DNA from 2 places in the Bradyrhizobium sp. USDA 4452 genome. Region 2 is predicted to be linked to the other one. Evidence: predicted binding sites of a transcription regulator. Region 2 holds the regulator's gene; the other holds the start of a gene.
What was found. The regulator LexA, encoded in region 2, represses DNA repair genes until DNA is damaged. The targets are predictions, from matches to a motif close to TGTTCNNNNTGTGTTCNG.
Positions count from the first base shown of each region.

Region 1 (11,780 bases), 4.8 Mb from region 2:
GGACGAATGGCTGGGGTAATTCAGGCCGCCAGGATCAACGAGTGTGCGATGGCCTGCCGCGAAGTGGAATGATTATCAAAATCTCTCCCCGCATTCGGGCGCCTCTCACCTCGCCCCGCTTGCGGGGAGAGGTCGGATCGCATGGAGCGTAGCGCAATGCGATCCGGGTGAGGGGGTACAGGTCTATCAGCGACCTATCGTGTGGAGAGATGTCCCTCTCCCCGCGAGCGCGGGGTGAGAGAGAACTCCTGCCCTTTACCGATACCGCACGCTGCCGGTCGTGACCGGATCGGTCGGCAGCACGGTGGCGCCGGCTCTGCTGGCGGCGGCGGAGGTGATCATGCCGGGCTCGGCCGCGGCCTGCACATCGCGGGGCGGGGTGAATTCGAGGATGACGAGGACTGCCGTGGCCAGCACCGCCACGGCGGCGGTTGCGATCGCGGGCACCAGTCTTCCGCGCGTATCGGCTGCGCGAACTTGCATTGATCAATTCCTTTATCGGGGTCGTTCTTTGGACGTGATGTAGGAACGGCCAGGCTTCTTCCCAAGAGTGCGGCGCACATGCCTCACAATCAGTTGTACCGGCCGTGACGTCCGTCACGGTGTTCGAGCCGTGCGGCGTCGGCCACATCGAATCGCAGTCGTGTCGGACGGCTTGTTTGCACACCATGAGTTGGATGAGATCGTGGCGTTTTGCATGCGCCTCATGCGCTCGTGATGATGCGCAGTGATGTTGTGATTAACGGCCGCCTTCGCTAAGGCTTCGGCGCGCCAAGCCGCTTTTGCCTTTACTTATAGGGTTTCTATGTTGGTCGAGGCGCGTGCGTTAAGCGTCTCTTCACGCACGAACAGCGCATCGTCATGGATTCGCGCTGCGGCGAAGCGATGACACCGCTGTCATTGGCAGCAACTGTCAGCGGGTCCGCTGCAGCCTTCGCGGACGCCGTCATTGCGAGGAGCGAAGCGACGACTTGTCCGCCGAAGCCTTCGCGAAGGCGGAAACAATCCATCTCTTGATGCGACACGAAGGATGATTTTTCTGCGCGCCCAGTCGCATAAAGAAAATCCGCCTCACCATCGCGCTGTGCGCCGGTCAGATGGATTCACCTGTCAGCAGCAGGAGAGGGTGTGCGCTCGCATTCTCGCGGCGCGACCGACCTGAGCCTTCCGGCAGGCGCAGGGAACGCCGGGAGCCGTCGCGTATCCATGGGTCCATAGGTACGACCGGGCGATCCCAAATCACGTCGCCAATGGAGCCGGAGCGAAGCGGCTAGCACAACTAAAGTTGAGTCCTCCCCCAGTCAATTCGCTGGGGACGGCTGGCGAAATTCGCAGGCGCGAAAGAAACGGAATTTGCAAGTCCTAATTGCATCAAATACGGTGATCGCATTGCCGTAATTTTGGCGGTGCGCGCACCGAGCATGGAATGATCACCTCAGAACAATACTATTGGTGGAGCATCGCTCTCGAGTTGAAGTTGCGCCGGAGTAGTGGCGACGCCTTTCAAGACTTCTTCTCTTCAACTATGCATGCGGCGCACGGCTCGGACTTTGTTCGGGTGCGCCCCTTTGGAGCATTAGGCGACAAGGGGTGCGACGGCTATCTGCAATCCACCGGGAAAGTCTTCGCTTGCTACGGTGCCGTGAATGCCGCGCCTGACAAAGTGCAGTACCTCACAAAGAAAATGGGAGAAGACTTCACCAAAGCCCTTACCGCTCTAACTTCGATCATGAAGGAATGGCACATGGTGCACAACTTGGTGGATGGGCTTCCAACGGATGCGATCCTAAAGCTCGAGGAGCTCAAGGCTGCGAATGGGAAACATGGCTTTGGCTTCATAGGTCTCGAAAGCATTGCTGCCACCATATTTGCTTTGCCTGTGGCGAAGATCGACTCGTTGTTGGGGATGGCTGCGAACGCGCAAGATGCCCAAGGCCTTCAGGCGGCGGAATTGCGCGATTTGATAACGGCGGTCGCGCTCGCCACTGACGAGCAGCCCCTTGACGTCTCGGTAATGCTCGGCCAAGTTGTTGGAACTGTCGCTGAGCTGCGACCACAAGTGACTATTGCAGAAACCAATGCACATAAGTTGCGTGACCAGCTTTCAAGTTTCCAAGTTCTCGATTCCTACAGAGACCTGTCGCAACGAGCCGCGCGTGCGAAGACCGAAATGCAGTCCGTTGGACGCGAGGCAGTATCGCTGCAAGAGACGATACAACACCTGGAGCAGGCTCTCGATGCCGAGATGCCGCCATTCGCTGCGCCCAAAACAAAACCGGCCGGGTCATCGACCCGGCCGTTTTCTCTTCCAGCGAATTCCGCTCTCGCGTCTCGCTCAGCTCGCCTTCTTCACCGGGGCCGGCTTGCCGACCTTCTTCTCGATGGCGCGCTTCAGTTCGAGGGCGCGGGGCGAGAGCACGTCGGCCTTGGCCTTGAGCAGGTAGGCGTCGAGGCCGCCATTGTGGTCGACGCTCTTCAGCGCATTGGTCGAGACGCGCAGGCGCACGTTGCGGCCGAGCGCGTCCGAGATGAAGGTCACGTTGGCCAGGTTCGGCAGGAAGCGCCGCTTGGTCTTGATGTTGGAGTGGCTCACCTTGTGGCCCGTCTGGGGGCCCTTGGCCGTCAGTTCGCAGCGCCGGGACATCTTACAAAATCCTTATTGCATCCCCGCCTCTCTGCCAGGCGTGCAGTCACACGGCCCGCGCGGGGGTTTTGAATTCGCGTCCATTTTCCAGGAACCGCGGGTGTATAGGGGCAGATCACCCGAGCGTCAAGATTATATCGCCCCATGGCGGTATCGGAGAATGCCGGTTCATAAGCGCTACCAGCCACTTAACGGCTGAAATGGCAACCATATAAAGGGCGTATTCGGCTGCAAGTCTTGGTTCCATAAGAGATGCGCACGTTGTCCGGCCGAATTGAACGACCAGATGGACAGCGAACAGAGCGCCGATAGCAGGACCGTCAGGTAGGTTAAGTGACGACCGCCATTGCCCTTTTGCCCCCGCTCGGCCGGCTCGTCGGCCTGTGCGCCGGTGCTGTTTTGCTGTTTTGCGCCGAGCGCGCCAGCGCGCAGGGGCGGCTCGACGCCCAGTATGAGGCGACGCTGGCCGGTATCCCGGTCGGCAAGGGCTCCTGGACCATCGAAATCGGCGACGACAGCTTCTCGGCCGCCGCCCAGGGCGGCACCGCGGGCCTCTTGAAGGCGTTTTCCGGCGGCACCGGCTCGGGCGCCTCGCAGGGCCGCGTCGTCAACGGTGCGCTGGTCGCCGCCGCCTACACCGCGACCACCACCACCTCGAAGAAGTCGGAGACGATCCGGATGGTGCTTGCCAATGGCGGCATCAAGGACTCCGCGATCGAGCCGGAGCCGCCGGTCGATGCCGACCGCCTGCCGGTGACGGATCCGCAGAAGAAGAACGTGTTCGATCCGATGACCGGCTCGTTCCTGCGCGCGCCCGGCAATGCCGAATTGATGAGCCCCGATGTCTGCCGCACCAGTGCCGGCATCTTCGACGGCCGCATGCGCTACGACCTCAAGCTCGATTTCAAGCGGGTCGAGATCGTCAAGGCCGAGCGCGGCTATCACGGCCCCGCGCTGGTCTGCGCGCTCTATTTCGTGCCGATCTCGGGCTACATCCCGGATCGCCCCGTGATCAAATACCTCGCCGCCCAGCGCAACATCGAGATCGCCTTCGTGCCGATCGCCGGCACCCGCCTCTTGGTGCCGTTCCGCATGACGATCCCGACCCCGCTCGGCCAGGCCATGCTGGAGGCCACCTCGTTCGTCACCACAGCCGCGCCGCCGCGCGTGGCGAAGACGCAGTAGTCTCCTCACCTTCTCCCCTTGTGGGAGAAGGTGGCGCGGATGCAATCCGCGCCGGATGAGGGGTCTCTATCCGCGGAGACAGACCCCTCACCCGGCTTCGATGCTACCGCATCGTATCCACCCTCTCCCACAAGGGGAGAGGGTACCCTTGAGCCACTGCGCGGCCTCCTCAGGGGTGCAGTTCATCGACTGTCCCGGATTGCGCTTCGCTCCATCCGGGCTACGAGGCACCGGGGCATGCAACAAACGTCACCGGAATCCAGTTGACTCTTGCCTGCTTCTGATTCGACTCGGCTACCCCTGGAATTTAAGGAATTCAGTCCGCATATCCTGTGCTTGTGGAGCCCGTTCAAACTTGATCTAGTGCCGCCGCCATCAGCCCGCCCGAGATGTTGCGGTGAACGTTTCAGGCCCGGAATGGAGTCAGCGATTCGGCCGCGATTCGTTCCGGACTCGTTCTGAAGCTTAAGTCGGGCGCAGAAAGCGTCGCATTGTGAGACAGATTCGCCTCAGATGATGCCCATGATCGATCAGTTTCCGGATTTCCGCGTCATTGCGAGGAGCGCAGCGACGAAGCAATCCATGGTCGCCGCAAGTGGTCCGAATGGATTGCTTCGCTTCGCTCGCAATGACGGCTGACAGCGCCGCATCGATCAAAAGAAACACCTGCAAAAAATGGTTTTCTCAACTTCGTTCGGAAATGACCGCGTGCCCGGCGCAGGCGTCACTGCGGTGCTGGGGCCGACCAACACCGGCAAGACGCATCTTGCGATCGAGCGCATGCTTGCGCATTCGTCGGGGCTCATTGGCCTGCCGCTGCGGCTCTTGGCGCGCGAGGTCTACAACAAGATCGCCGACCGCGCCGGCGTCGACAACGTCGCGCTGATCACCGGCGAGGAGAAGATCAAGCCGAAGGCGCCGCGCTTCTGGGTCTCGACCGTGGAGGCGATGCCGCGCGATCTCGACGTGTCGTTTCTCGCGGTCGACGAGATCCAGATCGCCGCCGATCTCGAGCGCGGGCATGTCTTCACCGATCGCATCCTCAACCGCCGCGGCCGCGACGAGACGCTGCTGCTGGGCGCTGCGACGATGCGGCCGATGATCGAACGGCTGCTGCCGGGCGCCTCGATCGTCACGCGGCCACGGCTGTCGCAGCTCGAATTCGCCGGCGACCGCAAGATCACGCGGCAGCCGCGCCGCACGGCAATCGTCGCGTTCTCGGCCGATGAAGTTTACGCGATCGCAGAGCTGATCCGCCGCCAGCATGGCGGCGCGGCCGTGGTGCTGGGCTCGCTCTCGCCCCGCACGCGCAATGCGCAGGTTGCGATGTTTCAGAACGGCGACGTCGATTATCTCGTCGCCACCGATGCGGTCGGGATGGGGCTCAATCTCGATGTCGATCATGTCGCCTTTGCCTCCGACCGCAAATATGACGGCTACCAGTTCCGCCGGCTGACGCCGGCCGAATTCGCGCAGATCGCGGGCCGCGCCGGGCGCGCCACGCGCAACGGCACTTTCGGCACCACCGGCCGCTGCGCACCGTTCGAGCCGGAGCTCGTCAATGCGCTGCAGAACCACACCTTCGACAGCGTCAAGATGCTGCAATGGCGCAATGCCAGGCTGGACTTCTCCTCGCTCGGCGCGTTGCAGGTGTCGCTGGCGCTGACGCCCAATCATGAGGCACTGACGCGGGCCCCGGTGGCGGAGGACCTTCGGGTGCTCGAACATGTCGCACGCGACGCCGAGGTGCGCGAATGGGCGCATGGGGCCAAGGCGGTGGAGCGGCTGTGGGAGGCCTGCCAGGTTCCGGACTACCGAAAGCTGTCGCCGGCCGCCCATGCCGAACTCGTGACCACGCTGTATGGCTTCCTGATGCAAAAGGGGCGTATCCCTGACGCATGGTTTGCCGCCCAGGTCGACCAGGCCAACCGGACCGACGGCGATATCGACACGCTATCGGGCCGGATCGCGCAGATCCGGACCTGGACCTTCGTTGCCAACCGGCCCGACTGGCTTTACGACCCGGACCACTGGCAGGGGATCACGCGCGATCTCGAAAATAAATTATCCGATGCGCTGCATGAACGGCTCACGGAGCGTTTCGTTGACAGGCGGACCAGTGTATTGATGCGCCGCCTGCGGGAGAACTCAGTTTTGAATACGGAAATTGGCAAGACCGGTGAAGTGATCGTGGAAGGCCACGTGATCGGCCGGCTCGATGGTTTCACCTTCGCACCCGATGCGGCCGAGGCCGGCAGCGACGCCAAGGCGCTGCAAGCCGCTGCCCAGCAGGTGCTGGCGCGCGAGATCGATACCCGTGCCGAGAAACTGGGCGCCGCCCCCGACGAGCAGTTCGTGCTGACTTCCGACGGCACCATCCGCTGGACCGGCGATGCGGTCGCCAAGCTGGTGGCCGCCGACGACGCATTGCATCCGCGGCTGCGCATCATCTCCGACGAGCGGCTGACCGGCGCCTCGCGCGAGGCCGTGCAGACCCGGCTCGATCTCTGGCTCAAGACGCATATCGAAAAGCTGCTCGGGCCGCTGTTCGAACTGTCCAAGGCCGAGGATCTGCAGGGCATCGCCCGCGGCATCGCCTTCCAGCTGGTCGAGGCGCTCGGCGTGCTCGAGCGCAGCAAGATCGCGGCCGAGATGAAGGACCTCGACCAGCCCTCGCGCGCCGCGCTGCGCAAATACGGCGTGCGCTTCGGCGCCTACCACATCTATTTCCCGCAGCTCTTGAAGCCCGCGGCGCGCTCGCTGGCTTCGCTGCTGTGGGCCGAGAAGCAGAGCAATGTCGACATGGCCGCGCTGTCCAACGTGCAGCATCTGGCGAGTAGCGGCCGCACCTCGTTCCCGGTCGACAAGACGTTGCCGCGCGATGGCTATCGCGTGCTCGGCTATCGCCAGTGCGGCGAGCGCGCGGTGCGCGTCGACATTTTGGAGCGGCTCGCCGATCTGATCCGCCCCGCTCTGGCCTGGCGCGAGACCTCGCCGGGCGAGAAGCCCGCCGGTGCGTTCGACGGCCGCGGCTTTGTCGTGACGCAAGCGATGACCTCGCTGACCGGCTCGGCCGGTGAGGACTTTGCCTCGATCCTGCGCGCGCTCGGCTACCGCATGGACCGCCGTCCGCCGCTGCCGCCGAAGCCGGTCGAGGCTGCGCCGGTCGAGACAACCGAGACGGTCGCCGCCGAGGCGGCGCCGGTCGAGGCGACGTCCGACGCCGCGGTGGACGCATCGGTCGATGCCGCCGCGGAGGTCGTGGCCGACGCGCCGGAGGCTGCCGCTGCGTCCGAGGGCGAAACCGCCGTCGAGCAGCCGGTGTCCGGCGATCCGGCACCGTCGGCCGCGCTGCTGCCCGATGTCGGCTTTGCCGAGGTGGTGCCAAGCGAAGCCACGCCTGTCGTGATCGAGACCCATCAGGATGCCATCGCCGAGCGCGCCGCGCCGGTCGATGAGCTCGCTGTTGCCGAAGCCCCGGCTGCCGAAGTTGCCGCCGAACCCGCGCCTGCCGTGGAAGCCGCGGCGGAGACGCCGCCTGAGGCTGCTGAGACACCGTCACAGCACGCCGCTGAGGCGCCTGCAGAGACCGCGAGCGCGGACGCCGCGCCCGCCGAGCCGGCCCCCGCCGCCGCGGAGACGCCGGCCGAGCCGCAAATGGTCGAAGTCTGGCGGCCCGGTGGCCGCTCCGACGAGCGCCGTCCGCATCATCGCGGCCACGACCGCAACCGCGGCCGTCATCAGGGCAAGCCCGCCGAGGGCGCGCAGGCCACCGAAGGCGGCGGCGAGGGCGACAACAAGCGCGAGCAGCATCGTCGTCCGCGCCGTCACCAGGATTTCCGTGCACCGCGCCCCGGCGCGCCCGCTGACGGCTCTGCTCCGGCCGCTGCCGCGCCGGCCGATGGCGCGCCGCGCGAGGACAAGGGCCAGCGCCGCGAGCGCTTCGAAGGTAAAGGCCGCGATCGCGACAATGAGCGTCGCCGCGACAACAAGTTCGGCGGTGGCGATCGCAAGGGCGATCGCGGCGATCGTGACCGCGGCGGCCGCGATTTCGGCAAGGGCGGCCGTGACAAGCGCGAGAGCGGCCCGTCGCATCGGCCCTACGCGTCGAGCGCGCCGCGCGAGCGCGACCGTCCGATCGATCCGAACTCGCCATTCGCCAAGCTCGCTGCCCTGAAGGAGCAGCTCGCCGGCCGGAAGGAATAATCCAACCCCTGATCCACCTCTTGGTTTGACGATTGGATCGACAGCGCCTCGACAAATGGCTGTGGCACGCACGGGTGGTGAAAGCCCGCACCAGCGCGGCTGAACTCGTCGCATCAGGTCATGTCCGCATCAACGGCACGCGCGAGAAATCGCCGGGCCATGGGGTGAAGGCAGGCGACGTCATCACCGTCGCGCTCGACAACAGCGTCCGCGTGCTGAAGGTCACCGGCTTCGCCGAGCGGCGCGGCGATGCCGGTTCGGCGCGCGTGCTGTATGAGGATTTGCAGGCCGGCAATTTGCAAGCCGGTAAGGAGTAGTTATTTAGCGCTTGCTATCTCAATAGAGCATGATCCGGACAAGTGGGTCCGGTTTTCCTCGCGACAAACGCATAGCGTTTGCCCGGGGATCATGCTCCCCATAAAACCGGTGGCAGGGGCGTGAGAATACTGGCGTTTTTCAGAGGCGGCTTCCCTTGCGGCCCCGGTATTCCTGCGCTACGCAACCCCAGAAAAATCGATCGTTCCGGAGTTTTGGATGACCTACGTCGTCACTGAAGCCTGCATCAAGTGCAAATACACCGACTGCGTCGAGGTCTGCCCCGTCGATTGCTTCTACGAGGGCGAGAACATGCTGGTCATCCATCCTGACGAATGCATCGATTGCGGCGTGTGCGAGCCGGAATGCCCGGCTGACGCCATCAAGCCGGACACCGAGCCGGGGCTGGAGAAGTGGCTCGAGGTCAACCGCGACTACGCCAAGAGCTGGCCGAATATCACCCAGAAGAAGGACTCGCCCGAGGACGCCAAGGAGTGGGAAGGCAAGGAAGGCAAGTTCGAGAAATATTTTTCTCCGAATCCGGGCAGCGGCGACTGATTCGCTGGCGTTTGCCATCAACCGTCAGACTACCCTGATAGGGGCGAGACTGGACCCGCGGCGGCCTCCGTTGGGCCGCCGATTTAACCCTAATGACGGACATATGACCTGAGGATGCCCTGTTATGCCCGGAATCGGGCGTAAATCATTGATTTTTGCGGAAAATGTGCTATATCTGACACATTACAGGCCAAGAACCCCCTGCCATGCGTACCTTGTGGCTTCGAGGTTCCCGCAACATCGAACAGGGGCGTGGCAGTTTCCGCGCGCAGGCTGTGTCACAGAAAACGCGTAAAAAGAGTGCTTCAAAGACGACGAAGAAAGCCGCTGTCGTTGCTCGCAGCGCAACCAAGGGCCGTGCCAAGGCGCCCGTGAAGGGGGCCAAGAAGGCGGCGGCTGCAAAGTCCTCAAAGAACAAAAGAAGCGTGATGCCAGAAAAGACTGCCAAGACTGCCGCGAAAGCGGCAGCTACGAAGCCCGCTGCTGCGAAGGTCGCCCCCAAGCCCGCCGTGACCAAGGCTGCTGCTGTTGCGCCGAAGCCGGCCGCCCCGAAGGCTGCCGTACCCGCCGCTGCTCCGAAGGCTGCCGCCAAGCCGGCCGCTCCGGCCCGTCCGGAAGAGAAGAAGGTCGTGACCCAGCGCCAGGGCTTCAAGGCCAATGAATTCGTCGTCTATCCCGCCCACGGCGTCGGCCAGATCCTGGCGATCGAGGAGCAGGAGATCGCGGGCGCCAAGCTCGAGCTGTTCGTGATCAATTTCATGAAGGACAAGATGACGCTGCGCGTCCCGACGGCGAAGGTCGCCAATGTCGGCATGCGCAAGCTGTCGGAGCCGGCGCTGGTCAAGAAGGCGCTGGAGACGCTGAAGGGCCGCGCCCGCGTCAAGCGCACCATGTGGTCGCGCCGCGCCCAGGAATACGAAGCGAAGATCAATTCGGGCGACATCGTCGCGATCGCCGAGGTGGTCCGCGACCTCTATCGTTCGGAATCGCAGCCCGAGCAGTCCTACTCTGAACGCCAGCTCTACGAAGCGGCGCTCGACCGTCTGTCGCGCGAAATCGCCGTCGTGCAGCACTCGACCGAGACCGAGGCGATCAAGGAGATCGAAGGCCAGCTCGCCAAGAGCCCGCGCCGCGGCGCCAAGGCGGAAGCCGAGGGTGAAGGCGAGGGCGATGCCGACGGCGAGGATGCCGACAGCGAAGGCGACGACACCTCGGTTGAGGACGAAGCCGCCTGAAAGGGTTCGACGGATTGAAACCAAAAGCCCGGTCGCAAGGCCGGGCTTTTTGTTGGCGCGCCGTGTCGCCCCGCACCGGGCGCGTGGCAAGAGGCAGGGATCCGCGAGCTGATGTCCCTCGATGGATCATGACACCTTGCCCGCGTGGGCTGGTTCCAGGTCATCCGCATGCCATCCGGACGAATCGCACTTCATTGCCGAATTCTCCCGAAACGGAACGGCGGTAACTTTCGCGCGTTCGCTCGGCATTGGAGGAGAGCGGACCATGGCATCAAAGGCAGTCATTTTCTTCGCGGGCGTTGGAACAACCTTCATCATGCTCGGTGCCGGGTTCGGTGGAGGACTGCTGATGGCAAACTCGGCGCTCAAGGATTCCGCCGGCGCCCAGACGCGCGTCGCTTCGACGGCAGCTGCGGAACCGGCACGCGTTGTCCTGCCATCTACTGCAGAAGCCGCGCCGGCACCGCAACCGGCCACCCAACGCGAGGCCGCCGCTGCGGAGGCAGCCGTGCAACCTCCGCCGCCACAGGTGCAAGCCGAGCCGGTGAAAGACGTGCAAGCGCCCGTCGAAAAACAGGCAGATGCAGTGGATGCGAAAAAATCCGAAACGGAAGAGAAGGCGCAGCGCAAGCGCTATGCTGAACGCAAGGCGAAGCGTATCGCGTCCGAGCAGGCGAGACGCCAGCAGCGGCGGATCGAGCAAGGCGATCAACGCCGTGAAGCACCGGTGCTCGTGGAGCAGGCAGAGCGCCGCGACGTGCCGATCATGGCGTCCGAAGATGACGCCCCCCGTCGTCCGTTTGTGAGCTTCTTCGGGGATGACTGAGCGCATCACTCGGTGAGGAGGTCGAGGAACAGTCCGCGTCCAGGATGCGTTGGTGTTGATCCAGAAGGTGCGTTCGTCCGATGGCTAGCGAAAACTCCATGGCATCCACCGTCAGCCCTGAACAACGCATAGAGCAGGCGTCGGAAGCGATCCGTCAGATGGCTGAGCACGCCGTATTCGAACCCTTGCCGCAACAGGATCGGTGGCTGCATCATTTGAGTGAGGCGACCAAGGCGGCGCCGCTGCAATCACTCGCCGTTGCCTTCTTGCTGGGGGTCTACCTGGCGCGACGGTAGCCTTCGGCGGCCGCTGGATTCGCGGACTGGCCGACCCCGGATTGCGCTTCGCTCCATCCGGCCTACGGGAGCCAACGGCTCTAGCTACTTCACCCGCTGCTTCTCGAGCTTCCTTGCCAGCGTGCGGCGGTGCATGCCGAGCCTTCGCGCGGCCTCGGAGATGTTGAACTCGGTCTCGATCAGGGTCTGGTGGATGCGCTCCCATTCCAGCGTCTTGATCGAGGTCGGCCGGGCGCCGACCTCGATGGCGGCGTTGCCTTGCGCCTTGAGGAACGCGGCCTCGATGTCGTCGGTGTTCGACGGCTTGGCGAGATAATGGCAGGCGCCGAGCTTGATCGCCTCCACCGCGGTCGCGATGCTGGCAAATCCGGTCAGCACCACGATCAGCATCTCGGGATCATGCGCATGCAGCGCTTCGACGCAGGCGAGGCCCGATGCGCCGCCGGCGAGCTTCAGGTCGACGACGGCATAGCCGGGCGATTGCTGCTCGAGCAGCTCGCGGACCTCGTCGAGCG
Region 1 covers NZ_JBSSGK010000001.1:4,827,673-4,839,452, forward strand. The annotation lists gene ACVISU_RS23150 (hypothetical protein) at 256-483, opposite strand; gene ACVISU_RS23155 (hypothetical protein) at 1,787-2,059, opposite strand; gene rpmB (50S ribosomal protein L28) at 2,336-2,644, opposite strand; gene ACVISU_RS23165 (DUF3108 domain-containing protein) at 2,999-3,829, shown strand; gene ACVISU_RS23170 (helicase-related protein) at 4,505-8,035, shown strand; gene ACVISU_RS23175 (RNA-binding S4 domain-containing protein) at 8,068-8,352, shown strand; gene fdxA (ferredoxin FdxA) at 8,570-8,908, shown strand; gene ACVISU_RS23185 (CarD family transcriptional regulator) at 9,337-10,143, shown strand; gene ACVISU_RS23190 (hypothetical protein) at 10,265-10,969, shown strand; gene ACVISU_RS23195 (hypothetical protein) at 11,068-11,265, shown strand; gene ACVISU_RS23200 (response regulator transcription factor) at 11,350-11,780, opposite strand, start outside.
Region 1: ACVISU_RS23170 (helicase-related protein) is a predicted target of LexA. The motif match lies at 4,273-4,290, and genes of this name have one in related genera.

Region 2 (11,780 bases):
CGAATCTCGCCGGCCAAGAGATCGCGGCTCAGACGGCCGAAACGCAGTCAATAACGCAACTCAAGATCGCGCAGATCGGCCATCCTTACGAACCCGAAAAGCTCGCGTTCTATGTTTGGCTGACCTATTTCGCCAAATGCGTGATCTGGGACACAGTTCTGGGCTTGGGCACTACGCCCGAGCTCAAAGGTACCGTTGGCATTTGGTGTGGCCTGATCGTCTCGTTCTACTTCGTCAAGCGAGGTGCAGAGAACGTCTCAAAGATCATCACGGCGATCAGAAAGTAACAGCGTAGTAAGCTGGGACTGATCCTAGCAATTCGGCGGACAGCTAGGAGATGGAATTGGAAATTGCGCAAGAGTTCCTGAAGGCGTGGGGGCCTCCCGGCCTGATCGCCATCGTGATGTGGGTGATGCTCCTCAAGTCAGAAAAGCGAGAAGAGAAGAAGGACACGCGCATTCAATTGCTCGAGAACCTTCTGACCGAAAGCTACGACGAGCGCATCGCTGCGGCCGATCGAATCGCGGAGGCGATCCATGGCAATGCAACGGCGCTGATTGCCCTTGTGAACGAGATCAGAGCAAAAAAATGATCCAGGTGTTGAACCAATTTCGTCGCGTCTGGTCAGACGATGGGCGGGGAGACAAGGACTTTTCGAGTCAGGAAAGCCGTCTCCATGAGGTGCAAGCAAAGCTTGAAGAGGCCACGATGCTTCTGCGTCAGGCATCGGAGACATTGACCGGCCTTCTCCAAACAAAGGGGCTGCATTGATCTTCATCTGGGTCAAATGGCTCGCCGCATTCATGGTCGTTCTGTCCATCCTCACCATCGGTATCGCGATCCAGGAATGGCGCGAGTGGCGAAAGAATCCGCCTGATCGTCTGTGACAGGCGGTAGCTCGGCCTGCCTTCAGGCCTGTTCCTCTCAGACTGCCCGGCGTCACAGCGCCGGGCTTTTTCTTTAAGGAAGTCTACCCTAAATGAGCAACCAAGAGCTTCGGCAAGCGACGGTTCGCGCGCTGACAGGGACTGCCCTTTCGTATGAAGGCGACTGGCACGCCTTATTTGATGGCGCTGGGATCGCCTCTGGACCATTCAATGGTCGGCTGCTTGCGTGGATCAACGCGCAACTCGGAACGAGCTACGTAGAACTAAACGGCGCGATGTATGCGTTCGCCATCGCAAATGGAACGCCGACGCCCGATTCGTGGAACGGGATGGGACAGTTCACTGCTGGAGGCAATTTCACGCCACTCACGCTAACCGGAACCCAGCGCGCCGCTACCCACGAAGTCTACGGCGATTCCGCCGGCAACTGGTATGAAGAAGCCCTTGTCGCTAACGGCGTGCAAGACGCTGGCTATTCCAACGCCAGCACAGACCCTACCGGATGGGGCTTTGTGTTTTCGTCGGCTCTTACGACATCGTTTGCCCGCACCGGCGGTTCCGGATCATCGCAAGGCGTCGCGACCTGGAGCGGAAGTACAGCGGGAGATTACTACTATCAACTCGGCGCCGCGACGAACTTCGCAGCCGTCACAGCTGACAATCTGATCGGCTCCGTCAAGTTGCGCCTAGCTGCAGGTAGCTTCACGAACGTCACCAATCCGAGCCTTGTTCTGATCGAATATACATCAGGTGGCGCGCTTGTCGGCGCACCAACAGGAAATGCGGTCGCGACCCTTCAGCAGGTCCAGACTGACAAGACGTTCTTCCACCAGATCGGAAATGGTTTTGTCGCAGGGGGAACGACCGCTTTCGTCGCGTTGGCAATCAAGTTCACCGCGACCGGCGCGTTCAATTTCTCGCTCGGCATCGACAATCCGCAGCTCGAAAAGCGGAAATGGCGATCGACCTTCGCCGTCTCAACGCGCTCGGCCGATGTCAACACCTTCACCGTTCCTGCGGCTCCCTATACCCTCGATGTCACCGCCGATTTCCCGCGTTTCGTGCCGGCTGGAACGCTGCTTGAGATCGGCTCCGGATCCAATCGCATCACGGTCAGGCAAGCCAATTATGCCCTGTTCCTGACGGTGGTTTCCGGCGGTAGTACACTGACCGATACGCAGATTGCGGCGCTTCCCTCCATGATGCGCTTCAAGCTGGATATGACGGTGAATGCATCGAGCATCGTCGTTTCCGTCAACGGGCAGGCGCAGACATTCGCCATCACGCCTCCCGTTGTGACCACAGGAACGCTCGGGAACGGCAATGCAGGCTATTGGAACAGCACAATCTTTGTGCCTAATATCCTGAGTGCGGCCCAGACGCAGGCGCAACTCATTACCAAGAGCCTGTCGCTCAACAATCTCTACGACGATTTCACGAACCGGGCGAACAGCGCGACGCTCACGACCGCATGGACCGGTCAATCCTGGCACCAATCCTTCAACAGTGCGACGAACTCGATCAGCGGCGGTAAGCTGATTGCGACCAACACCGGAGGATCTCCATTCGCGGCTTATCTCACTGCGCCACTCTCGGCAAATCCGCGATACCTTGGCGCGGTGCTCGACTGGACCAATGCGACGACGGGCGGCGCGGCAGGTCTCATCGCGGCAACGAACAACTTCGTTTCGCCTACGAACGCAATCCACAGCATCTATACGGATGCCAACGTGGTGTGGCAGACGATCATCTCCGATGTGGTGCAGACCGCGTTGGCGACTAACACGTTCATCAATGCGATGACCAAGGATGCGGCCACGAAATACAGCATCGTCTCGATGCAGAACACGGGCGAGTCCGCGGAAGTGAAGGTCAAGCCCGATGGGGGATATGCACGCCTCGTCGATGCGTCATTAAAGGCTGAGACTGGATCGACGGCTGTGTTTGAACACTTCTGGCAGACAGGGCAGTGCCGGCCGGAGTTCATCGCTGTGGCGGCGTCCTGACCTTCTCCCGTTCCTCTCTCGCAAATTCCTTGGCCTTCTCCAACGCCTGTTCGGAGGTCATGGTCTCAGGGCGTAGGCGACGGGAAGGTTCATCGTCGTAGTAGAAGTACCGAACCTGGTCCCCATACTCGACCTTGTAGCTTCCGGTCTTCGGAACCGTCTCGGGCGTCTTGCTGATCTTTACTGCCATCCACGGAGGCTAGCAGGAGAGGGGCGGGGAGGGGAGTCAGCTGGTCGGTTCAGGGTCATCGGCCGCGAGCGTGAATATCGCTGCCCGTCCGTTGTCTGTAATCGACCATAGTATTCGGTTGCGGGGGAATGCCATCGCCCCAAGCTGCCCGTTGTAAGCCTTGACGAGGCCGCGCTTCTGCAATGAGCGAAGCGTTGCCATGCTAATTCCTGGATAGGCTGGGCGCTGGCCCTGTTGCTTCAAGAGCAGAAGAGTATCGCGCTGCACGTCGCTCAATCTCATGGTCACCTCTGGCTTAAAGCGCATCCTCAAGAACAAGAGATGCTGCTAGGATGAGTCCAACCAATACAATTATGAAAAACGTCATCTTGGTCTCCGTGTTGGCTTAGGACTGCGAGGAGGCCACTTCGGCGGCAACGTCGGGATATTGGGCGAGGACGGCGGTCGCCCATCGCTCTTCCCATGTCATGGCCTGCATTGCACTCATCAATGCTTTATCGCTATCCGTCGCTCCCTCGTAGTTCTTGCAGAACTCGAGGTTGTCGTCTTCCAGATTCCAGTCACTGACCACGATATGCAGCGGGCCAAACTCGTCCGCCTCAGCAAACCTCGGCGCCCACTGCCGGACGGCATCGGTGACTTTGAACGGCTTACCTTCTTCTTCCCAGCATCCAAGACACATCAAACTTCTCCCTGTTTAACAGTGGTGACGCTCTGCTCAGCCGGTTTGGCTAGTGCCTTCCTGGTCTCCTCAGCGCGCCGGCCGTTCCAGTTGTTGTTGCTGCCATCAGAGTAGGCGCTATCGATCTCGCGCTCTGCTATCTGGCACAGCTTGTCGAGCGCGATCTTTGCGTCAAGCCTTGCCTCTTCGGGCAATAGATCTAACCAAATTTCAACGCCTATCCTGGCGCGTCGAAGCGGTGACGTTACGTGATTGTCGGCCATGGCCATAACGGTTTCTCTCTTTCTGTTCAGTCTAAGTGGCTGTTCTTGTCGCTGTCGGTTTCGATGATCTTGGGTGTCTCGCCCTTCTTGATGAGATCGGCGAGCGCCTGCGCGTAGCCATGCCACGGCGGTTTGTTGAGCGGAACGTTGTAGGGAATCCGGACGCTAACGGTCATCTGGGTTTCAGCCCCTGCTCAGGATGGCGACCTAGAGAACGGGATGATCTCGGCATCAAGGTAGCAGTGAAGCCACTCCGGGCACTCTTCCCGGCCTAAGGCGTTTGCTACTCGACGCCGCATCTCTTGCAGCCCCTCCGTCGAATAGTTGGCCCCTTCATCGGTCAAATCCGCCGAAAGGTCACAGACCAGTTGTTGCAAAATAGTTACGCGGTTTTCTGACATGATCGATTGCTCACCATTGCGCGCATAGGCTCGAAGCAGGGCAGTGACCGAACCGCACCGCTCGGTCACATAATCGAAGAATTCTTTCTCCGTTTCCGCACAGCAAAGGCGGTCCAGATCGTCGGCAAGCCGGGCAGCGGCCATGCGCTTGCCCTTCTCCGTCGCGGCATCAATCTCAGCTTCAACGCTCATCGGTCTTGCTCCTGCTCGCGTTTCCAGCGCACCATCCAAGCCCAAACATCCCGATCAGGCCGAAGATCATCATCACAATTTGGTCTATCGTCATCGTTTCACCAGGATCAATCTAGGCTGCGATCCTCGGTCAGCAGCGGTTAGGCGGCTCGCTTTTGTCTCATGCGGGCCTCCCAAAGGAATCGTTCAATGGCCTCCAGGCCATCGTCGCTGATGTAAAACTCAGCGTAAGGCGCCCCGTTGGGGTATTTGCCCTCGATTCCGGTCGGGAAAAGCCACCCCTTCTTGACTAGAACTAAATCGGTCGACGAACTGTATTTGTCGCTGATGTGAGCGAACTTGTGCTCACCCCAGATCGCAGCCAGACGCTTAGCTTGAGCCAAGGTTGGAACGGGTTTCTTCGCCATCTTGTTTTCCGTAGCTACTGAGGGGTGCGCTTGAGTGGTTTCATGGTCTCGCCGTCGCGATAGTATGCAGCATCGACGATCATAGGGCGTTCGCCAGCCACTCGTTCGATCATGTCGCATGCGCCCTGGGCCGCTTCGTTGGTCTCAAAAGCCACAAACGGCTCAGCCATGTATTCATGGCCGTTCGGCAGCTTGACCTTGCGGCCGATAATCCAGATGGCAGGCATCTACTCCTCCTTCGTCAGTTCGGCCGGGGCGGGGGCGAATGGATTGTGCGGATCGTTGTCATCTTCTTCCGTTGACGGGTTGGCCGGAACGCCACGAATCCGATCAAGGATGGCATCATTCGCTGCGCGCCTTGCGTCATGAAGAGATGCCTTGTGCTCAGATGGGCTCTCCCATGGAGCCGACGTCCGAAACAGCTTGGCGAGCCTGAAATTGATCACCTTAGCCACGGTCGCCCTCCGGGAGCAGTGATGAGACGAGCGCCTCCATATAGGCCTCGTCGCAGCTCTGGCAGCCCTGATACCAATACTGATCGTGCTTGCACGTAGCCGGGCGATGTTGGCGTGGGTTGTCGTAGTTGCCCTCGGTGAAGTCCCGAATGCCCTTGATCGCTCGTTCTGTAAGGGCTTTAAGCCGCTCACATTCCTCGCGGACTTTAAAATAGCTCTCTCCGAGAACTTCGTAGTCCGCCCGTTGCTGCTCGATCACCTCATCGTCCAGCTTGATCAGAGCCGCGGCTCGGGCAAAAATATGATCGTTGCTGGTTGCTTGGCTGAGCAGCCGCTCGATCATCTCTTCGCGGAAGTCAACGGGGGCAGAGCTTGGTCGGCGCAGCGCGTCGATGACTAACCGAAATTCGTTATAGCTGAACGCGATACCAACCGCGTAGGGCGCTCGTTCAATCTTGTCAGCTAGCGCCTTGGCGCGCTCGATCCCGCCATATGATTTGATCAAGTCTGGGCTCCAATCATCAGCCATTTGCTGTCTCCGGCTGAAGGGATCGGTTGATCAACTTTACGACGATGTGTTCTATGGTGTTCCAGTGGGGTCCGCGTTCAATGATATTGTGCAACTCGTCCAGTTCTTCAAAGAGCCGGGTCTCCTGGGGTGAGCCGTTATTGTAGGAAATCTCTGCCATCCAGCGCTTCATGTGTTGCGGTCTCCCCATATGACGAAGTTCTTATCCAGATCAGGAAAAGCCGCATCGAGCATGCTCTCCAGCACCTCATTTGAGGTGGCCTGATCCTTGATCTTGTCGAGAAGCATTTGAACAGCCTCTTCGTAGGACACAGCGTGAGTGCTTTTCGTTCCCATCACAGTCACTCTTCCCTTCAGCGCCCTCCGGGCCATCAGTTCATCGATGGTCCCCATGAGGGCGATTTTTTCATTCTGCAAGCGCTGCCATTCGTCCATGCCGCTCATGCCGTCTCTCCCTTCGCCTCGAGCGGGAGAAGCCCAAAGCCGATTTCCAACTCGAACTGGATGGTTGCTCGCGCGGTCTCGAATTCTGCCATGCCTCCGTAGCCAGCACCCGCTATCGATTCCAAGAATGCATGGACTTGGTTCAAGGCGTCCCAGCGGCTAACGGAAGCGTAGATCGCTCCGTCGCTCGACGGCTTCATGTGGGCGACCAGATTGCGGTATTGCTCAAGCAAGAAATCGCGGTTCGCGATCATCTGTCGCAGGTCTTTTCCCGGATCGTCCCTCTTAAGAGGGCCCTCAGAAAATTCATGGATTGCTTCCATCAGCTCATTGAACTGTCTCTTTCCGATACCTTTGACGGCCTTAAGGCCATAAGGTCCCAACTCTCTCATCTTCTGAAATGAGGTAATATTCTCGCGCTTGAGAATATTGATTGTTCTTAGGCTAATAGCGAGATAATCGATATCGCATTGGTTCCAAAAACGCATCATTGCGTGCTATTCTCCAACAGCGATAGCTTCGTAAGCTGAGTAGGCTTCGTCTTCTGGAGAGACCCCCTTATCGCGCTCAAGATAGCAATCGTCGGCCATGTGATAGGCGATCTCGATCGCGGCGTCTGAATCCATGCCTCCCTTCTCAAAAAGAACGGCGACGGGACACACAAAGCGGTACTTCCAAACTCGCTCAGAAATTTCCATAGTTGTCTCCCATGGCGTCTTCAGTCCTCGCCCAATAGCTCATGTCAGCATCAGCGCATTCTTCGGGGCCTTCGTTGCGCTGATTTGCGTCCTCCCAATAGGATGGAGCAGTCTCATCGGCGTATTCCGCAACCGATGAGCCGTCGTCGAACTTCTCACCGATGGTTTCGAGCATGCGCGCCTTGAAGCGAGCGCAGAATTCTTCTTTGAGTATGGGCGTAGCTCTCATCGCTCCCCTCCCGCGATCACCGCGACACGGGGCTTCCAGGAGGGGAGCCAAGAGAGGTCGGGGTAGAGGTCGGCCAGTTCCTTGGCGGCCCGGCGCATGCTGAGGCCAAGCCGGAACGTCTGGTCAAAGCCGGGGTCTTCGCCGTAGGTGTCGATCGCCGTAATGATGATCGACTCCCGTGTCGTCCGGGCCAGATCGCCGGGGTGGCGGATGCGGTCGGAGTGGAGCCAAGTCTTGAGATCAGACAGGGAACGCGGCTGTGTCAGGGGCGCGCGCAAATCCGCGCATGTTGCCGAGTCGTTCACGGGGGTTTGCATATTGTCGTCGGTTTCCATGTCTCTATAGCCCTTTGAAAATAAGAGGAATTTCGTCTGGCGCTGGATTTAGTATGTTCCTGGTCAAGGAGTGGCTGGCAGCGGACGCCGATGCGCGGACCGCGACGGACGCCTCACTCGGTGAGGGTGTCTCCTGCGATCCGAGCGGCTGCGTGACCCAAGGTCCCGGCGGCGCCTTCGTCACCCTGGCGACCCGGTCCGAGGCGCTGACTGATGATTGCGAGCGCGCGGCGCTGATCGTGACCGCGCGGCCGGCACCGACGGACTGCGCGGCCTCGGTGATCGATGCCGAGCGGTTGCGGCGTCACGGCGCGCTGGTGCTGCGGCGCATCAGGGACGGCTACGCCATTGATGCCGTCAAGCCCGGCGGGATCGACCGGCCATGGTCGCCGGCGGTTCCCGGCGATGGCGAGAGCGAGACCACGCCGCGTGCGACCGCGACCGCGCCACGGCCCGCCGTCGATGCGACGCCGGCCGAGAGCGATTTTCAGGGCGAGGATTAGCCGTTGCCAGGCGAGGGTCCGGCCGGCAGCTCGAACAGGCCAAGATGATACTCGTCAGAGTCGGGGTCGGCATCGGGCTTCTTGACGAGGGTGAAGGAAGCCTCGGGAAACTGCTCCCAGACCTTCAGATCGTCAGCCGTTACCGTCAGCCAGCCGAACCGGAACATGTAGCGGCCCGGTTCCGTGACCCGTCCAGCCTTTTGCCAAGTGACCTTATCGACCACCGCGCACGTCCTCCGTGTACGATGATGCGCCAAGGTGGCCGCTGACGCAAATCTCCTTCTGCGCCCCGGAACCTGACGTCCGGGGTCGCTCCAAATCGCTTAGGTCACTCGCCGCCGGATGGTTCATCCCGCGGTGACGATGCGTTCAACCCAAAAACAGCGACGCGAATGCAGAGGGCCGCCGCTCCACAACCTTCGGCTTCTGCTCGACCGGCGGATGCAGTGCCGGCAATTGCAGCACGCTGACGCGTTGTCCCTCGACGAGCTGGGTCACCAGCACATGGCTGCCGTCGGGGAATTCGACCGCGTCATGATGGCGGTCGGGAACGTCGGGCTCGACTTCGTTGAACACGCCGACGCGGAAATTCATCGTCTTGGTCCAGATCCAGCGGCTGTCGTAGCGAACGTTCTCGGCGAAAGCGAGCTCGGTGCCCGGCAGCATGCAGACCGCGACGTTGGGATCGTTCTCCGAAGCAAAGCCGCGGGTCGACGTGCCGCGGAAAGTCGTGGTGATCAGCGTCTCTCCAACAATGGCGGGGCGCGACGCCACGGCGTGCAGACTATAGTCACACATCGGATGGCTCCTCTAATCGAGGTAGCGACCCGTGCCTCTCCTTGAGGCATAGGGCCTCTACCAGAGTGGACGATAGCGAACGAGTGTCTCCTCGTTTCTGGGCGATTGTACGACTGCTCGACCAACGCCCCCGATCACAAACACGCGACGCTGCGCGAGAGGTGTCGGAGCGCATCGGGCAACCAGCACGTTACGCTATCATGCAAGGAACGATCCGATGTGTCGCTCGTTCCCTGCCGCCGCAAGTATTTGAAAATCAGTACTTGCGATAGAGACCGATCAGCTTGCCCTGGATGCGGACCCGGTTCGGCGGCAGAATGCGCACTTCATAGGCGGTGTTGGCCGGCTCCAGCGCAATCGATGCGCCGCGGCGGCGGAAGCGCTTTAGGGTAGCCTCCTCCTCGTCGATCAGCGCCACCACGATGTCGCCGGTGTTGGCGACGTCGTTGCGCTGGATCAGCGCCATGTCGCCGTCGAGGATGCCGGCATCGACCATCGAATCGCCGCGCACTTCCAGCGCATAGTGCTCACCGGCGCCGAGCATGTCGGGCGGCACGCTGATGGTGTGGCTGCGGGTCTGCAGCGCCTCGATCGGCGTACCGGCGGCAATCCGGCCCATCACGGGGACCGCGACCGGACGGTTGCCGTCGTCCTCGGCGATCGGCGGGGTGCTGGCGCGCTTGCCGAGGGTGCCTTCGATGACGCTCGGCGTGAAGCCGCGGCGGCCGTTGCCGCCTCCGGCCGACAGCTCAGGGAGCTTGATGACCTCGATGGCGCGGGCGCGGTTGGGCAGGCGGCGAATGAAGCCGCGCTCCTCCAGCGCAGTGATCAGGCGGTGGATTCCGGACTTCGAGCGCAGGTCGAGCGCATCCTTCATCTCGTCGAACGAGGGCGGTACGCCGGCCTCCTTCAGACGTTCATTGATGAAACGCAGTAGTTCGTACTGTTTGCGCGTGAGCATCTCGAGTATTCCCCCGGTTGGTAGCGTCGTTCGATTCCGAGACTCTACAGGTGCGCCTGCAGGCGGGACCTGACCTCAGGAGCGCGGTGCTCAGTACAAGCGCTTCCTGGATGGTCTCCCGTTTGTAGACACCAGCACTCGAAACAAATCATGAACGGACACTATATGTTCGATATGTGTTCCGCAACCACTTAATTTCAGGTGAACGCGTTCTGCAACGCGTAATCGGCGGGCCGCGAAAGCCTCACTCCGGCAGCATCAGGATCTCGCATTCGTTGCCTGTGAGGGCGGCGGGCGCAAACGGCGGACGCACGAGAAGTGCGCGTGCCGCAGCGAGATTCCCGAGCAGCGAGGAGTCCTGCTGCATCACGGGCGTTGCGATCAGCGTGCCGTCTTCGCGCTCGTCGAGGCGCGCGCGCAGATAGTCCTCGCGCTGGTCGTTGGCAGCGAGGTCGCGGCCGAGCAGGGCGTTCGCGCGGGCATGATGGACAGTCTTTCGGCCGCTCAGCGCCCGAATCAAGGGCACCAGGAACAGGAAGGCGCAGACATAGGAGGACACCGGATTGCCGGGCAGGCCGATCACCCGCATCGGCCCCAACCGGCCATGCATCATCGGCTTGCCGGGCCGCATCGCGATCCGCCAGAACGCCATCTCGACGCCCTCGGCCTCCAGCGACTGCTTGACCACGTCGTGGTCGCCGACCGAGGCGCCGCCGGTCGTGATCAGGATGTCCGCGCCGGTGTCGCGGGCCCGCCGGACGCCGGCGGTGGTCGCCTCCACCGTATCGGCGGCAATCCCGAGATCGACGGTCTCGGCGCCTTCGGCGCGCGCCAGCGCCCGCAGCGCATAGCCGTTGGAATAGACGATCTGGCCGGGGCCAGGCTCCGAGCCCGGCATCACCAGCTCGTCGCCGGTCGCCAGCACCGCGACCTTCGGACGGCGGTGCACCGCAAGGTCCGGATAGTTCATGGCCGCCGCGAGCGACAGCGCGCGGTCCGAGAGGCGGCTGCCGGCTTCGAGCAGCACGTCGCCCTCACGGAAGTCGACGCCGGCGGGGCGGATGTGCCGTCCGGCGGCAGCCGGCTCGGTGATCGTGATGTGGTCGCCGTCGACGGTGGTGTCTTCCTGGATGATGACGGCGTCGGCGCCATGGGGGATCACGCCGCCGGTGAAGATCCGCACCGCTTCGCCCGGGCCAACCCTGCGCTCGAACGGCCGGCCGGCAGCGACTTCGCCGATCACCTTGAGCCGGGCCTTCAGATCACCGGCGTCCGCCGCGCGCACGGCATAGCCGTCCATCGCCGACATCGGCTGCGGCGGCTGGGTGCGGCGTGCGGCGAGGTCGCGCGCCAGGGTGCGATGGTAGGCGGCATCGAGCGCGACCATCTCCTCCGGCAGCGGGTTGGCGCCGGAAAGCACGGCGGACAGGGCATCGGCAACCGGCATCAGCGCCACGCTCAGAACTCCTCACGTCCTAATCACAGACCAAGTGCGGCCAGAGCCCTCGCCACGTCATCCGTCGATGTCACGTGGATGGCATGAAGGCCGCGCGCCCGCGCCCCTTCGATATTGGCGGCCAAATCGTCGAAAAACAGGATCCGCGACGCCGGCACGCCGATGGCTTTTACCACATGATCGTAGGCCTCGGCGTCGGGTTTCCGGTGCCCGATCGTCGAGGACAGGAAGACGGTGCGGAAATGGCTGAGCACCTCGGAATGGATCACGGAGAAATGCGCGACATGGGCCGGATTGGTGTTGGAGAAGGCGTAGAGCGGCATCCGCTGAGCGGCGGTCGCGAG
Region 2 covers NZ_JBSSGK010000001.1:35,126-46,905, forward strand. The annotation lists gene ACVISU_RS00290 (hypothetical protein) at 1-287, shown strand, start outside; gene ACVISU_RS00295 (hypothetical protein) at 338-592, shown strand; gene ACVISU_RS00300 (hypothetical protein) at 980-2,893, shown strand; gene ACVISU_RS00305 (hypothetical protein) at 3,120-3,365, opposite strand; gene ACVISU_RS00310 (hypothetical protein) at 3,469-3,765, opposite strand; gene ACVISU_RS00315 (hypothetical protein) at 3,765-4,034, opposite strand; gene ACVISU_RS00320 (hypothetical protein) at 4,055-4,204, opposite strand; gene ACVISU_RS00325 (hypothetical protein) at 4,223-4,621, opposite strand; gene ACVISU_RS00330 (hypothetical protein) at 4,762-5,028, opposite strand; gene ACVISU_RS00335 (hypothetical protein) at 5,043-5,255, opposite strand; gene ACVISU_RS00340 (hypothetical protein) at 5,256-5,483, opposite strand; gene ACVISU_RS00345 (hypothetical protein) at 5,476-6,012, opposite strand; gene ACVISU_RS00350 (hypothetical protein) at 6,005-6,184, opposite strand; gene ACVISU_RS00355 (hypothetical protein) at 6,181-6,456, opposite strand; gene ACVISU_RS00360 (DNA-directed RNA polymerase subunit alpha C-terminal domain-containing protein) at 6,453-6,947, opposite strand; gene ACVISU_RS00365 (hypothetical protein) at 6,954-7,154, opposite strand; gene ACVISU_RS00370 (hypothetical protein) at 7,141-7,383, opposite strand; gene ACVISU_RS00375 (hypothetical protein) at 7,380-7,718, opposite strand; gene ACVISU_RS00380 (hypothetical protein) at 7,772-8,221, shown strand; gene ACVISU_RS00385 (hypothetical protein) at 8,218-8,445, opposite strand; gene ACVISU_RS00390 (hypothetical protein) at 8,591-9,019, opposite strand; gene lexA (transcriptional repressor LexA) at 9,276-9,980, opposite strand; gene ACVISU_RS00400 (molybdopterin molybdotransferase MoeA) at 10,225-11,436, opposite strand; gene ACVISU_RS00405 (HAD family hydrolase) at 11,460-11,780, opposite strand, start outside.